DNA from 2 places in the Polycladomyces zharkentensis genome. Region 1 is predicted to be linked to the other one. Evidence: riboswitches for the same ligand, from Rfam matches in the RefSeq annotation. Region 1 holds a riboswitch; the other holds the start of a gene.

What was found. A riboswitch is a leader RNA that binds a small molecule or an ion and turns the genes downstream of it on or off. The one in region 1 is predicted to bind S-adenosylmethionine.
Region 2: linked by a shared signal. The riboswitch ahead of JQC72_RS03515 (homocysteine synthase) and the one ahead of JQC72_RS04840 (homoserine dehydrogenase) in region 1 are both predicted to bind S-adenosylmethionine.

The regions. Positions count from the first base shown of each region.
Region 1 is NZ_JAFHAP010000005.1:65,470-73,170, reverse strand. Features, by position in the region: gene rlmD (23S rRNA (uracil(1939)-C(5))-methyltransferase RlmD) at 124-1,512, opposite strand; gene JQC72_RS04840 (homoserine dehydrogenase) at 2,222-3,535, opposite strand; SAM riboswitch class I at 3,616-3,745, opposite strand; gene JQC72_RS04835 (fumarylacetoacetate hydrolase family protein) at 3,905-4,924, opposite strand; gene JQC72_RS04830 (MGDG synthase family glycosyltransferase) at 4,991-6,112, opposite strand; gene JQC72_RS04825 (alpha/beta-type small acid-soluble spore protein) at 6,253-6,540, opposite strand; gene JQC72_RS04820 (FMN-dependent NADH-azoreductase) at 6,685-7,320, opposite strand; gene sleB (spore cortex-lytic enzyme) at 7,520-7,701, opposite strand, start outside.
Region 2 is NZ_JAFHAP010000004.1:343,302-351,002, reverse strand. Features, by position in the region: gene JQC72_RS03540 (M24 family metallopeptidase) at 78-308, shown strand; gene comER (late competence protein ComER) at 938-1,774, opposite strand; gene JQC72_RS03530 (helix-hairpin-helix domain-containing protein) at 1,866-2,516, shown strand; gene JQC72_RS03525 (hypothetical protein) at 2,913-3,110, shown strand; gene JQC72_RS03520 (ornithine--oxo-acid transaminase) at 3,245-4,438, opposite strand; SAM riboswitch class I at 4,652-4,769, shown strand; gene JQC72_RS03515 (homocysteine synthase) at 4,984-6,285, shown strand; gene JQC72_RS03510 (aminotransferase class I/II-fold pyridoxal phosphate-dependent enzyme) at 6,584-7,701, shown strand, end outside.

The sequences.
Region 1 (7,701 bases):
CCGTATTGGAAAGTCACATCCATACGGGCCGCTTGTCTACCCTTACGAATACCTCCCGAAGTCACTCGGACGGGCGACTGCGATCACTTTTCACCATAACCAACTATGAATGTCCACTGCGGATCACCTTTCTTTGGTGGCAGACAAAGTACACACCGTTTCCACGTGGGCGGTCTGCGGGAACATATCGACCGGGACCAACCGCTCCAGTTCGTACCCCCCTTGCAGCAACTGTGCGCAATCCTTGGCCAGCGTGGACGGATTGCAGGAGACGTACACCAGCCGCGGCACGCGCACTTCCCGCAACATGTCGATTAACGGCTGACCCAGACCGGTCCGCGGCGGGTCGACCACGACCACATCGGGCCGCAGCCCCGCTTTCACCCAACGGGGCAACAAGTCTTCCGCCTGACCTATGTGATACTCGGCGTGGTCGATCCCGTTCCGTTTCGCGTTGCACCGGGCATCTTCGACCGCTGACGGAATCGTGTCCATCCCGATGATGCGTGCGGCACGATCCGCCAACCACAAACCGATGGTCCCTACCCCGCAATAGGCGTCGATGACGGTTTCTTTTCCCGTCAGCTCGGCGGCTTCCTTTACCAAGTCGTACAATTTCACGGTCTGAATCGGGTTGAGCTGGAAAAACGCCGTAGCCGACAGCGCGTACACATTTTCATTCAGTCGCTCATCCACCGTTTCCTTACCCCACAAAATGCGGTTTTTCTCTCCAAAGACAAGAGAGGTGCGTTTCGGGTTGATGTTGAGCACGATGCTCTTCACCTGCGGCAAGCGACGAACCAGACGCTCCACCAGCTCTCGCTCTTGCGGCAATTCGTCGGTACGGCACACCAGCACCAATTGGGCTTCTCCTGTCCGAAACCCGAAGCGGGCCACCAAATGGCGCAACACACCCGTATGTTTCTTTTCATCGTAAATGGGGATGCCAATCTCTTCCACCGTTTTACGCGCTGTTTCCAGAATGCGGTTGGTCTCTGGGTGTTGTACCCCGCACTCCCTCATGTCGACCAACCGGTGGGAACGGGCCGAATACATGCCCATCACCACCTTTTTCCCCCGTAACTGCACCGGCAGTTGGGCCTTGTTGCGATATTGCCACGGTTCGTCCATCCCCACCGTCTCTTCGATCGGCAATTCCCGCAAGGAAGTGTAACGGACAAACGCTTCTTCCACCAATTCCTTTTTCAACTTCAACTGCATCGGATAATCAATATGCTGCAGTTGGCACCCCCCGCAATCGGCATAAACGGGACATGGCGGTTGAATTCGGTGAGGAGAGCGTTTCCGAATCCGAAGCAGACGGGCTTTGGCAAACCGTCGTTCCACGCTTTCCACACGGGCCACTACCACTTCACCCGGAATGGCCCCGTCGACAAACACCACTTGTTTTTGATAAAATCCGACTCCCTCTCCGTTGATGCCCAAACGGCGAATGGGAAGCCGGATGGTTTCCCCCTTTTTCAGGCGAATCATCGTTTCGTTCTTTGTCATGCTTCATACCTTCCTACCCGACTAGAGTGTATCTGGTGTTATCCACAGTGCTTTCCCGGCTCGCTCCACCTGCGCCCTGCAGGGATGCAGATGATGACCGCTCCGACCCGGTCAGCGCAGGACGCGGGCAAAGTACGCTTCGCTTTGAGGAAATTGCCCGCGATTTCAATCCTGCGCTTCCCGAGTCTTCGCTCAGTCAGGGCTTGGTCAGTCGCTCGTCCGGGAAAACATTGCTCCCTTACGGAATGACCAGACACGCCCTAAATAAGAGTTCGGATCATGCGCTCCCATTGCTTTCCCGGTTCGAAAATATTTCTTCCCACGGTTTCACAATCCCCCCCTCATTGTACCCGAATTTCCCGGACACCAAAAACCGCCTTCCCGCAAAAGGCAGGAAGGCGGTCATCATGTCAAATTTCACGGGTCTGTACCAGGGTGTGTCTGATGAATACCGTCCACATTGTTTGCCCGGATCACTTCATCTGCAGGAAAGCAGACAGGACCGCTACGACCCAGGCATCGCGACGCGGACAGCGTACGCTTGGGGAAACTGTCCGCGATCTGGCGTTTCCCGGGTCTTCTGCTCAGTCAGGGCCTGGGGCTTCGCTCATCGGGAACAACATCCCTTACGGTACGAACGGAACGCTTCAGACGAAAATATCAGGCCCGCTCCCGAAATCGCAGCCTGATGCGAGCGTCGCCGCCCACATCAGCTGACGGAACCCACACCCACCATTTCTGTTTCTTCTTGCGAGACGGAAGCCGCCAACACCGGGCGGGTGATGATCCGTTTGACGGACACTTCCCATTCCGCAGGCAGGACTGAAACCAGCCGCGGCTCCCAGTTGCGAACGAGGAAAGCGGCATGGCTCCGGCCATGATCCGGATAGATGAGCGCATCCAACACTTGGATGCCCGTATCGAGGAGATCCGCCTTCCACTTGTCCGCCGTGTCGGCAGGCAATACATCCTCCGTTTCGATCAGGAGGAACTGGAGACCACTTTCTTCACCTGCCGGCAAAATCATCGGGCGACGAAGAGAGGCGGCTCGCAAAACAGGCAGGCGGTACACATTGCACAAATCTTCCACCACCGCACTGCCTGTGGGTTGTTCGCCCGCACCTTGACCCACCAGCGTCACATCTTGCACGACATCACCTTCCACATGGATGGCGTTGTATACGCCGCGAACGCCGGAAAGCGGATGGGATAGCGGCACCAAGGTGGGCGCGACTTGCAATGCAACCGGTCCTTCTTCACCGTATTGTTCCGCTTGGGCGAGCAATTTGATGGAATATCCCAAACGACGGGCGATCTCCAATTCGGCAACCGTGATGTCCGTGATCCCTTTTCTCGGGATGTCTTCCACCTTCACATCCACCCCGAAAGCCAACCGGCAGAGAATCGCCAGTTTGTGAGCCGAATCAAAACCTTCGACGTCTGCGGTCGGATCGGCTTCAGCGTATCCTTTTTCCTGCGCCTCTGCAAGAACGGAATCAAACGAACGCCCATGTTCGGCCATTTGCGTCAGAATATAATTGCAGGTACCGTTAACAATCCCGGAAACCTTGTGAATGCGGTTGGCTTTGAGCAGATGCTGCAAGGTGCCCAAAACGGGGATTCCGCCGCCCACACTGGCTTCATACAACAATTGAACGCCCTTTTCACGCGCCAGCTGCTCCAGCTCCACCCCGTGTTTGGCGATCAGCTCTTTATTGGCTGTCACAACGTGACATCCCGCTTCTATTGCTTTCACCACATAGGTGCGCGTGGGTTCGATTCCGCCCATCGCTTCAATCACTACCTGCACCCCCGCGTCCAATACATCCTCAAAGCGGGTGGTCAGGAGATGTCCCACGCCTTCCACCTTTCGTTTCTTGGTCAGATCCCGCACCAGAATGCGGCGCACTTCAAACAGCGTGCCCGTTTTGCGTGCAATCACGTCTTGATTGGACTGGAGCATTTTATATGTTCCCGTTCCCACCGTTCCCAGTCCCAATAACGCAACATTGACACGCTTCATCGCCCTGCTCCCCCCTTTAAAATTTCAAAACCCTCTTCTTAAAGATAAGAAGAGGGGGACATGTATCCACGCCACCCTGCTCCTTATCTCTCAGCACCCGAAGGCACTGCAGGAATTGGCACCTTATGCCCGTACCCTGCCTACAACGCAGGGGACGAACATGGTTGCCGGGCTTCATCGGGCCAGTCCCTCCGCCTCTCTCGATAACGAGTCAGTGGTTGATCCCTATTTAATTAGTCCCTATTATCCAACAAAAAAAATACGTTTGTCAAACCCTTTTTTTTGAACAATATCAGACAGGCATCGTCATTTCGGCGAAATTTGTCCGTACCGAGTAGAAAAATGTCCGGTTCCACGGGAAACCGGACATCAATCACGCCGCTCCACGATGCGGTTGCGAAGCACGCCCAAACGCTCTACTTCCAGTTCTACCATGTCACCCGGCTCCAACCAGGGATGCACTTCCGTACCCAGCTCCAAAATACACCCGGTTCCAACCGTGCCGGACCCGATTACGTCTCCAGGATACAAAAAAACATCCTGAGAAGCCCGCTCAATCATCTCGGCAAAGGAAAAGTGCAGATCCCGGAGATTGCCGCGGGACAACTCGACCCCGTTGACACGGGCAGTCATCGCCAAATCCCAATGGTCACCGTTTCTTCGGTCTTCCAGCTCATCCGGGGTAACCAACCACGGTCCCAACGAAGTGGCAAAATCTTTCCCTTTGGCCGGTCCCAAACCGACTTTCATTTCCTCAAGCTGAATATCCCGTGCGCTCCAATCGTTGAGGATACACAGTCCCGCGATATACTCCCTCGCCGATTCCCGGGAGATGTTGTGTCCCTTTTTCCCGATGATGCACGCCACTTCCAACTCATAATCCAAACATTGTGTGCCGCTCGGTCGGGGTACAGGTTGCTCGTGTCCCAATATGGTCTGATGATTGGAAAAATAAAAAACAGGAAAATGATACCACTCCGGGATCATACTGAGGCCGCGTCGCGCCCGCGCCGCTTTGACATGTTGTTCAAACGCGTAGAAATCGCGAAAGCTGGGCGGTCTGGGCACCGGCGGAAGCAAGCGGACTTCCGCAAGTGACAATGCCACCGGTTCTCCTTCCACTTTCGCTTGATCAGGATGTGTACCCCGACAGGCATCGATTACCTGTCGCAACAATGTAAACCCCTGGTCTCCCATTTCCAGGAACGCGACCATATCCGTCGGAAGCGCACAAGAAAACGGAATCCCCTTTTCCAACATAGCCCATTCCTGGGCAAAACCGATATCCCAAACGTATCCATCCTGCACCCAACCGATCCGGGCATCCCCATACATTTCCGACCGAATGTTCAACACGTCTTCTTTGATCACATAGGTCACCAGACGCATCCAACCACTCCTCTCCTCCCAGCATATGCATCAGAAGCGGCTACTTGCAAGCCTTTTGCGGGAAGATCATCGCAACGCCCTGTGGCGTGCCGGTTGCAAAACTTCATCAGCGATCCGATCGGCCGCATTTCCGGATGCCAGTTCCGACATGACGCGGGCAACGTGTTTCCTGCGGGCCGGAGACTCCAACCAGCGCTTCATCTGTTGAGGCAAATGGCCGAACTGGACCGTTTCCGCCACCCGATGACGCAGCAAATATCGACGATTGGCCTCTTCCTGGCCCGGCAATGCCTCCAACAGTAACAGGGGCAAACGTTTGACCATCGCTTCCGTAATGGTCAGTCCGCCCGGCTTGGTGATCAACAGGTCTGCAGCATCCATGAACAAGGGGACATCGGGTCGGAATCCCTCAACGCGAATATGGGGTGGCAGAGAATGACGGGTCAGCTCAACCATCAGGGCTTCATTTTTTCCGGCCAGTACCACGACTTGGCAAATGGGACCTGCTTTCTCCAATTCCTGTACGGTTTCGCGAACGGGTCCCATCCCTTCCCCGCCGCCCATCACCAACACCACCGGACGATCCGGCCTCAATCCCAACAAACGTCGGGCCTCTTGTTTCGACACGTTTTGGAGAAATTCCCGTCTTACGGGAATACCTGTCTCGACGACCCTGGCGGCAGATTGCCACAAACGCCGTTGCGCTTGTAGAGGAACCGAGATCCCGCTGGCCGTATACAACACATCAGGTGTACCCGACAGCCAAATGGGGTGAAGTTCATAATCGGTCACCACGCAGAATGAAGGGATGCGACGCCAGTGGGAAGACAGCCACATCAATGCGAACGGATGAGTAGCCACCACCCTTGTCGGACGGAAATGGGACAGCCGCCGTGCCAGTTGACGCCGGATCATCCACCCCGCCCGCTTGATCGCTTCCCCGGAAACATAACGAAACCAACGGGACTGATGAGTCCAGTCATACAGGTAATGATACACCGCCGGAAACCGGTTCAACATACGGTGATACCCATTTTGGAGGAGAGGATGTGCCTTCGTCGGAATCCATTCCAGCAAATCGACATACATCACTTTTGCATTTCGCTCTTCCATCACATGCAACAATGCTTGTGCCGCCGAGTTGTGCCCGGCACCAAATCCCATCGACAGTAGCAACACACGTTCCATCTGGCGCCCTCCTCAATCCCACTCCTCTATCATTATGACAAAACCGGCCCGTTCCGTCTCGTGTCTCATCAATATGTCGCCAAAAATTGATCGATCTTTAACAATGATGAAACAGATTGGACGGCCCGATCGGGCCGTCGTCAGGGCCGGGATCTTTGACGCGCCAGCTGCTCCTGCGCCATTTTGACCATTTCCCGTACCATGTGGCCGCCGATGGTGCCACCGATTTTGCCGGCATCGGCTGTTTTCAAATCTCCGTTGTCACCGGGTTTGAGGGGCACGCCTACTTGCTTGGCCACTTCCATTTTGACCTGGTCAGGCGACAGCGGTCCCACACCCATCTCTCTGCTCATCACTTGGGCTTTCAACCGCTCCAAGGCCGGCCGTGACTCGGGTACCAACAATCGCCTGCGTCGTTTTCGAGCCATCTTTCCACCCCCTGCAAATAGTTTCCCATCAAGGGGAACAAATGATGTGGCGGACAATAAAAGGAAAAAACCGCCCATTTGGGCGGTCGGTCGTTCTTGATGAGGGCTGAGAGGGGGTTGTGCAATTTTCCCGATTCATTGTACTTAGAAGCGTTTGGCCAACTCACGCGCTTGTTCAACGGCTTTTTGCTTGATCGCATCGGCTTTGTCCGGGAATTGCGACATGCCTTCGGCAATGACGGATTCCACATCATCCACACCCAGGAACGACAACACGGCACGGATATAACGGTCACCGAACTCGAATTCCTTGGTCGGACCTTCGGAGTAGATACCGCCGCGCGCTTGGATATGGACGGCTTTTTTGCCTTTCAAGAGCCCGACTGCACCGTTTTCGGTGTACTTAAATGTTTTGCCCGCGATACAGATGGAGTCGATGTACGCCTTCATCCGCGGAGGAATGCTGAAGTTCCACATCGGGGTGACAATGATGTATTTGTCCGCTGCCGCAAACTGATCGACGATCTCATTGATCCGTCCCACTTTTTTCTGCTCCTCTGCGGACAATTCCTCAAACGCGGTTCCCTGCTGCAATTTGCCCCAACCGCTGAACACATCTTCGTCCAAGAAAGGGATGTCCAGTTTATACACATCCAACTCGACGATTGTATCTTCGGGATTGGCCTCCCGGTAGGCATTCAAAAATGCCCGTCCCACCTGCAAGCTGAACGACTGCTCCTCCGGTTTGGGGTTGGCAGTGATGTACAAAACGGTCGCCATGTGGGTTTCCTTCCTTTCGTTTGTGGAATAGTGATGACGGAATATGAACTAACTTTAGTTACGTTGATATTATGCATTTATATACTTACTTTTGTCAAGCGGAAAATGATGAAAAAACCTCCTCTCATAATATTTCCGTACAGCCTCGTTTTTACTCACGAAAAAAAGCCCGTCCCCCAAGGGAACGGGCTTTTCCTCGTCACTTCGTGAAAATATGCTTTCCGATTTTTTTGATTTGCGGGCGAGACCAGATCCAATCAGAAGTTGCGGTGTCCGGGTTGAAATAGTACAATGCACCGTTTGTCGGGTCCCATCCCCGGATCGCATCCATCGTAGCGCGATAGGCTGTACTGTTGGGATTCAACCAGAACTGCCCGTCCT
Region 2 (7,701 bases), on a different contig from region 1:
TGATAAAGAGCGAGCTTCAGGGTTGGGATGTCGGGAGGGCTTTGTCCCTCACGCAAGTCTGACAGCATTTGGGTGCAATGGAGTCGAGAAGGGCGAAAACACTTAACTACCATGGCTTTCTCCACGATGGTACTGTTTGGGGAAAAGTCCGGCCTGCACACGGCATACTAGGCAACCGCCGGTTGCAAGAGGGAGATTTGCTTTTGTTCGACCTTGGGGTCGTACCGGAAGGTTGCTGTTCGGACATCACCCTACCGTCGCATACCGCTCGGTCGGAGAACAGCAGCGGGAAATCTGTGAATATGTGAGCGAAAACACGTTACGAAAATCATCAGTGGTCGGGCATGGAAGAGAAAGCTGCACGTGTGGGACAATTACCGGACCGACGGCGCCTGCCTGGACCAAGCCGAATGGAGGTGGGTTGCCCGCCGGATGAAACGAAAAGTCCACGGCGACCAAAGGGAGTGCCTCCGGTGCTTCGGCCGTGTGGGGCATGTCATGAGATCATCATGACAGGAATGCCAAAAAATGCATTACGTGGTAAAATGAAAGCGGCTTGGTCGGGGCATGACATGTGGGAGCATCATTCAAGTAACCGAAGAAGCCGCCTGCCCCCCTGCGCCCACAGAAAGTGCCTTGGGGCATATTCATCAATGATATGAAAGGCGGCGTCCCGGCATCCCTTTGGGAGATGGGAAGAGCAACCAATGTTGTCCGTTTGGCAAACACTGTCTGGTAGCGGGTTTGTTACAACATGTATGAGGGTCCGGTGGCGAACGAATCTTTACACTTCAGCCGTACTGGTAACAGGGACGCCGTCCCATAGAGGTACATGTCTTGGGCAGAGCTTTCACGGACAGGATGAACACTGAAACCGGACGTTTCCAAAACGGAAACGGACTCCCCGAAAATCCGACGCTTTCAAGGGTGGGGAGTCTCAAAGTTTTTTCTCAGCGCGTTGGAAGGATTGTTGCACCTTGTGAAGGTCCTCGGAAAATTTCATGTGCGTCAGTTGGAAAAGACGGGTGAAACAGGGGGTGAAGGCGTCATTTAACAGATGCAGTCCCTCACGCGTGATCCCGCCGGGAACGGCCACCCGGTCTTGAAGGGATTGCAGTGTGAACCCGTTCTCTGACAGCAATTTTCCCGTGCCGATGACCATCTGTTCCACCAGGGAAACGGCGGTTTCCTCAGGCAGTCCGGTCACTTTCACGGCGGCTCGGGTCCATTGTTCCAAGATGTTGGCAAGAAACGCAGGGCCACAGCTGGCCAAATCGGAAGCGGCGCGCGTATGGGCCTCGTCGATGTACAACGGCTCGCTGATGCAGGAGAAGAGCTGGTATAACCACTGAGTGTCTTCATCCGAAAAACGGGTTCCGGGTATCAAAAGAGAGTTGCCCGACAATGCGGCATGACAAATACTGGGGATCACTTTGGCGATTTTCCCTTCCAGATGCTCTTCCAAATCGCGAATCATCACCGGGCTGGTGATGGAAATGACATATTGATCCGGCCGGACAACATCCTGTATCTCATCCAACACATGTCGAAAATCTCCCGGTTTTACGCAGAGAAAGATGCAATCCGCCTTTCTGGCCGTTTCCAGGTTGTGATCGGCCACGTGAATGCCGGGGCAATCCAGAGCCAGCCGTTCCGCTTTGTCCCGTGTACGGTTGGAAACGATGATATGATCGGGTTGCATGGCGTAGGATTGGACAAATGCTTGAACCAGATTGCTCCCCATGCTTCCCGTCCCGATGAAGCCGAATTTCATCACAATTCCCTCCCCATCCGCATGACGCTGCCCATTTCTCCTAAACCATATGCAGGAACGGGGAGGATTATGAGGCAAGGGGGAGTAAGGGGTGTGGGAGGAAAAGTGGTATCAGCGGATCGATAAATGGGCGCTGGCCACAGGGGTGCTGGCACTGGTTGTGATCGGACTTATCGTGTTGTTGATCAGTCGCCAGGAAGAGACTGCATCAGTTCCGACCCTGCCCGCCTACAAACCGGTCCAACCTGCGAAACCGTCTGTCGGGAACAAGGATAAAGCCACCGAGATTGTCGTCGACGTAAAGGGGGCGATCAACCATCCGGGTGTGTACAAGTTGTCCGGCGGTTCGCGTGTACTGGACGCGATGAAGCAGGCAGGCGGTGCGGCACCGTCGGCGGATTTGAATCGGGTCAACTTGGCTCAGCCATTGGCTGACGGGATGGTGGTCTATATCCCGCGAAAAGGAGAACAGGGACCTCCGCCCGTAGTCGGTGCGTCCGTTTCAACCCCCGGTGGAGGGACGCAGAAAAGTACGACAGATCATGGCGGCAAAATTTCGCTCAATTCCGCCACAGCGGAACAGCTCGATCAGCTGGATGGGATCGGCCCTTCCAAAGCAGCGGCGATCATACGTTATCGTGAGGAACACGGTCCTTTTCGCTCAGTGGACGAGCTGGCCAACGTGCCGGGAATCGGGGAGAAAACATTGGCCAAGTTTCGCGATCGCTTGACAGTACCTTAAAATCCGTTTATTGGATCAAGAGACGGAGCACTGTTTCCCGGTCGAATCTACCCGATGGTTGTGTCCGGTGATGACGAATCAGAGGGGGATGGCCTTTTTTCCATCGATGATTGAGCTGAATCAAAACAGGAGAGGGGAAAAGGCCCACCCGTACAAAAGAGATTGACAGAAAAAGTCGCCTTTCATCCCATGTCTTCAATCGCGGGATGAAAGGCGACTTCCGCACGGTGTCGTTATGCCGGAGAAGCGCATCGGTGTGCCGGGATACATATATCAATACGCCCAGTCTGCGAACACACGGAAACTGGGTGTCTACGAAGTTAAAGCAGTATCAGTTTATGGTGACTCGGATACTGTTTTCTCCAGATGATTTTGTGTGATCCAGGATTTCCGTTTGTGGCTCGGTCATATCAGCAACAATGGTTGGATCGGATCATCGACGGAACGGCCAAACAAGGAACGGCGAAGCTCTACAGGAAGAATCGCAAATGGTTCACTGCCTTGCCGATCACGTTGAAGCCAACCAAGGCGAAAAAAGAGGCATTGACCTCGGACTCCGCTGAATCCCACGATGACCATAGGAAGTGCCTGTGACACTTTAGCCGTGTGAATCGTCAAGTGACTTGTCCGGATACAAGACGGCGTTTTGCAGATGGAAGAATGCGGAGTACGCAGGACTTTGTCAACAATCGGCCCCCTCGTGAACCAAGGGGGCCGAATTTCATCGATCAAGCAGTCATCACTTTGCGGATTTTGTCCAGTGCCCAATCCAGCTCCTCTTTGGTAATCGTGAGCGGCGGGGCGAAACGGATGGTGTTTTCGTGTGTCTCTTTGCACAGCAATCCTTCTTCAGCCAGACGTTCGCAGTGCGGACGGGCCGGTTCGAATAATTCCATTCCGATGAAAAGACCTTTGCCGCGGATTTCCTTGATGATCGGATTTTGGATTTGTTTCAGCTCGGCCATGAAATATTCGCCCAATTCACGGGAACGCTGAGGCAATTTTTCTTCCACCAGCACATCCAGCGCAGCCACCGAGACGGCGCAGGCCAACGGGTTGCCGCCGAAGGTGGAGCCGTGGGAGCCCGGTTCGAACACACCCATCACTTCTTTGTCGCCAGCCACGGCGGAGATCGGCATCACGCCGCCACCCAACGCTTTCCCCATCACATACAGGTCCGGCCGGACGTCTTCCCAGTCGCAGGCGAACAGTTGGCCGGTCCGCCCGAAGCCGGTTTGGATCTCATCGGCGATGAACAGGACGTTGTGCTCTTTACATACTTGATAGGCTTCACGCAGATATCCTTCCGGCGGCACGATGACGCCCGCTTCCCCTTGGATCGGCTCCACCAGGAAGGCGGCCGTGTTGGGCGTGATGGCCGCTTTCAGCGCTTCGACATCACCGTACGGAATGATTTTGAAGCCGGGGGTCAACGGACCGAATCCGCGTTTGTACTCGTCACTGGACGAGAGGGAGACCGCGGTGATGGTCCGGCCGTGGAAGTTGTTTTCACAGACGATGATTTCCGCTTGGTTTTCCGGCACTTTCTTCACGTCATACGCCCAGCGCCGGGCCGCTTTGAGGGCGGTTTCCACCGCCTCGGCACCGGTATTCATCGGCAAGATCATCTCTTTGCCCGTCAGTTGAGCCACTTTTTCGTAAAAAAGTCCCAGCTGATCGTTATGGAAAGCACGGGAGGTCAAAGTGACTTTATCCGCTTGTTCTTTCAACGCCGCGATCAGGCGGGGATGGCGGTGTCCATGGTTCAATGCCGAATAGGCGCTCAGCATGTCCATGTACTTGTTGCCGTCGGCATCCTCCACCCAGACGCCTTCCGCCTTGGATATCACGATCGGCAGGGGATGATAGTTCCTGGCGCCGTATTTGTCCGTCAGTTCGATCAACGCTTGGTTTCGTGACATGATGGCCTCCTTGGATGAATAAATTTGATGTGTGGGCGCATATCAACACGCCCTGACCCGAAAATGAGCAATCTATCACCATTTTAGATGGAATTCGGAACGGAATCAATGACGGAACATTTTCTTTAAAAAGCGGTTGACGGCGACATGAGAGACCGGTATAATGAAAAACAAGTTTTCTGATTGTCGATACAATTGAATCGGATTTGGAATCTCTTATCGAGAGTGGTGGAGGGACTGGCCCGATGAAACCCGGCAACCCCGGTCTGTACGAACCGGAAGGTGCCAATTCCTGCGGAAACCGCCGCCAACGGTTTCCGAGAGATAAGAGAGGAGAGCTGGCGTATCCAAAGCCTCTTCTCTTATCGGAGAAGAGGCTTTTTCATTCCACTGTTGCAGGCTTCCGTCACCAATCGGAAAGGCGGCTTTTGGCAGGCGTGCCCTTCTGAGTGTGTGTTGCAAGAGCGAGAGAGAGGCTCACACGACCCACAGGGTATGCGGAGAGATACCCCAAAGCGTTCAATCCCTGCGAAAGGATGATGGTGATGAGCGATACGCAACAATACGGTTTGGAAACGTTGGCGGTCCACGGTGGCCAAGAACCTGACCCGACGACCAATGCCCGAGCGGTACCGATTTACCAAACCACTTCCTATGTATTCAATGATACGGAACATGCGGCCAATTTGTTTGCATTGAAAGAATTCGGCAATATCTACACCCGCATCATGAACCCGACACAAGATGTTTTTGAAAAGCGGGTGGCCGCGCTGGAAGGAGGCGTCGGTGCGCTGGCGACGAGTTCCGGTCAGGCGGCAATCACCTACTCCATCCTGAACATCGCCAAAGCCGGAGACGAAATCGTCTCATCCAGCAGCCTGTACGGCGGCACGTACAACCTGTTCCACCATACCTTTCCCAAGCTGGGAATTACCGTGCGGTTCGTCGACCCTTCCGATCCGGAAAATTTCAAAAAGGCGATCAATGAAAAGACGCGGGCCGTTTATGCGGAGATTATCGGCAACCCCAAAATGGACGTGCTGGATGTGGAGGCCGTGGCCAAAGTGGCGCATGATGCCGGCTTGCCGCTGATCGTGGACAATACGCTGGCCACTCCGTACCTGTGCCGGCCGATTGAGTTCGGGGCGGACATCGTGGTCCACTCGGCCACCAAATTCATCGGCGGTCACGGCACCAGTATCGGTGGGGTGATTGTGGATTCGGGCAAATTCGATTGGACCAACGGCAAATTCCCGGAATTGACCGAACCGGACCCCAGCTATCACGGGGTTTCCTACACGGAAGCGGTCGGACCGCTGGCATACATCATCAAGGCTCGGGTTCAATTGCTGCGGGACATCGGGGCATCCATTTCTCCGTTCAATGCGTTTTTGTTCTTGCAAGGGTTGGAAACGTTGCATCTGAGAATGGAACGGCACAGCGAGAACGCGCTTCGGGTTGCCCGGTTCCTCCAGGAACACGAACTGGTGGAGTGGGTGAGTCATCCGGGATTGGAAGGCCATCCGTCGTACGAAAAAGCGAAAAAATATCTGCCCAAAGGGCAAGGCGCCATTTTCACGTTCGGTATCAAAGGTGGTTTGGAAGCGGGCAAAAAACTCATCGAAAACTTACGCCTCTTCTCTCACCTGGCCAACGTGGGTGACGCCAAATCCCTCGTGATTCATCCGGCCAGCACCACTCATCAGCAGTTGACGGAAGAAGAACAGTTGGCCGCAGGCGTAACACCGGAACTGGTACGCTTGTCCGTGGGAATTGAGTCGGTGGACGATTTGATCGCTGATCTGGATCAGGCGTTGAAGAAAAGTCAACAAGTCGTCACCGCTTGATGTCAGGACCATTTAAATGAATTGGAGGATGAAAACCGGTCTCTCAAGGAAATCCCGTCATCGATCGCTCCTGGAGGAGGATTTGGCATGACAACCGATGAGCCGGCTCATTGGATGTCGCCATCGCGGATTGCAGAGGGAGAAGAGAGACGGTGATTCGGGCGAAGCGATGATGACGGGATGAATCAGGGGACGTGTTTTCCGGACGGGACAAGCGGGAAAGCACGTCTCCGTCTGTGTAAACGATATGACCGAAATAGACTTTCCGTACGGTTATGGGAATAGGGGGAACAATGGCATGCGGATTGAGACACAACTGGCCCAGCTGGGTTCAAACAAAGAGACCAACACCGGGGCGATCAGTTATCCGGTGTATTATTCGACAACCTATCGACATGCGGGATTGGGCCAAAGCACGGGATATGATTACACCCGGACCGCCAACCCGACCAGGGCGGTGTTGGAAGAAGCGATCGCCCGTCTGGAGGGTGGGACGGCCGGATTCGCATGCAGCTCGGGGATGGCCGCCGTGCAAACGGTCATGGGATTGTTTGCGCGGGGGGATCATTTGATCGTTTCGCTCGATTTGTATGGAGGAACGTACCGGCTGTTTGAATCGTTGATGACACGGTATGGTCTTTCTTTCAGCTATGTCGATTTCCGCCGTCTGGACGAAGTAAAGGCAACCATCCGTCCGGAAACGCGCGCCTTTTTCGTCGAGACGCCCACCAATCCCCTGTTGCAGGTAACCGATTTGCGTGCTGTCTGTGAAATCGCGCGATGTCACGGTTTGATCACGATTGTCGACAACACGTTTATGACGCCGTATTTCCAGCGTCCGATCGAGTGCGGGGCGGATATCGTCATTCACAGTGCGACCAAATATTTGGGCGGACACAATGATGTATTGGCTGGCTTGATTGTGACCAAGGGAGACGAGTTGAGCGAACGGATGGCGGGGCTGCACAACGCGATCGGCGCCGTGCTGGGACCGCAGGATTCATGGTTGTTGCTTCGCGGGATGAAGACGTTGGCGCTGAGGATGGAGAAGCATCAGGAAAACGCTTATCAATTGGCCCATTTCCTCCGTCAGCACCCGCTGGTGGATGAAGTGTTCTATCCCGCGTTGCAGTCGGAGACGTGGGAAGTACAGACCAAACAAGCCGACGGGGGCGGCGGCATGTTGTCGTTCCGCGTGAAATCGCCCGCATTGGTGGGGCCGCTCTTGTCTTCGTTGCGGTTGATCGCGTTTGCGGAGAGCCTGGGCGGAGTGGAAACGCTCATCACGTATCCGCACACGCAAACACATGCCGACATCCCGGAAGAAACGCGACGCAAAGTCGGGGTGTGCGATCGTCTGCTTCGGCTGTCGGTCGGGATCGAGTATGTGGATGACCTGATCGCTGATCTGGCGCA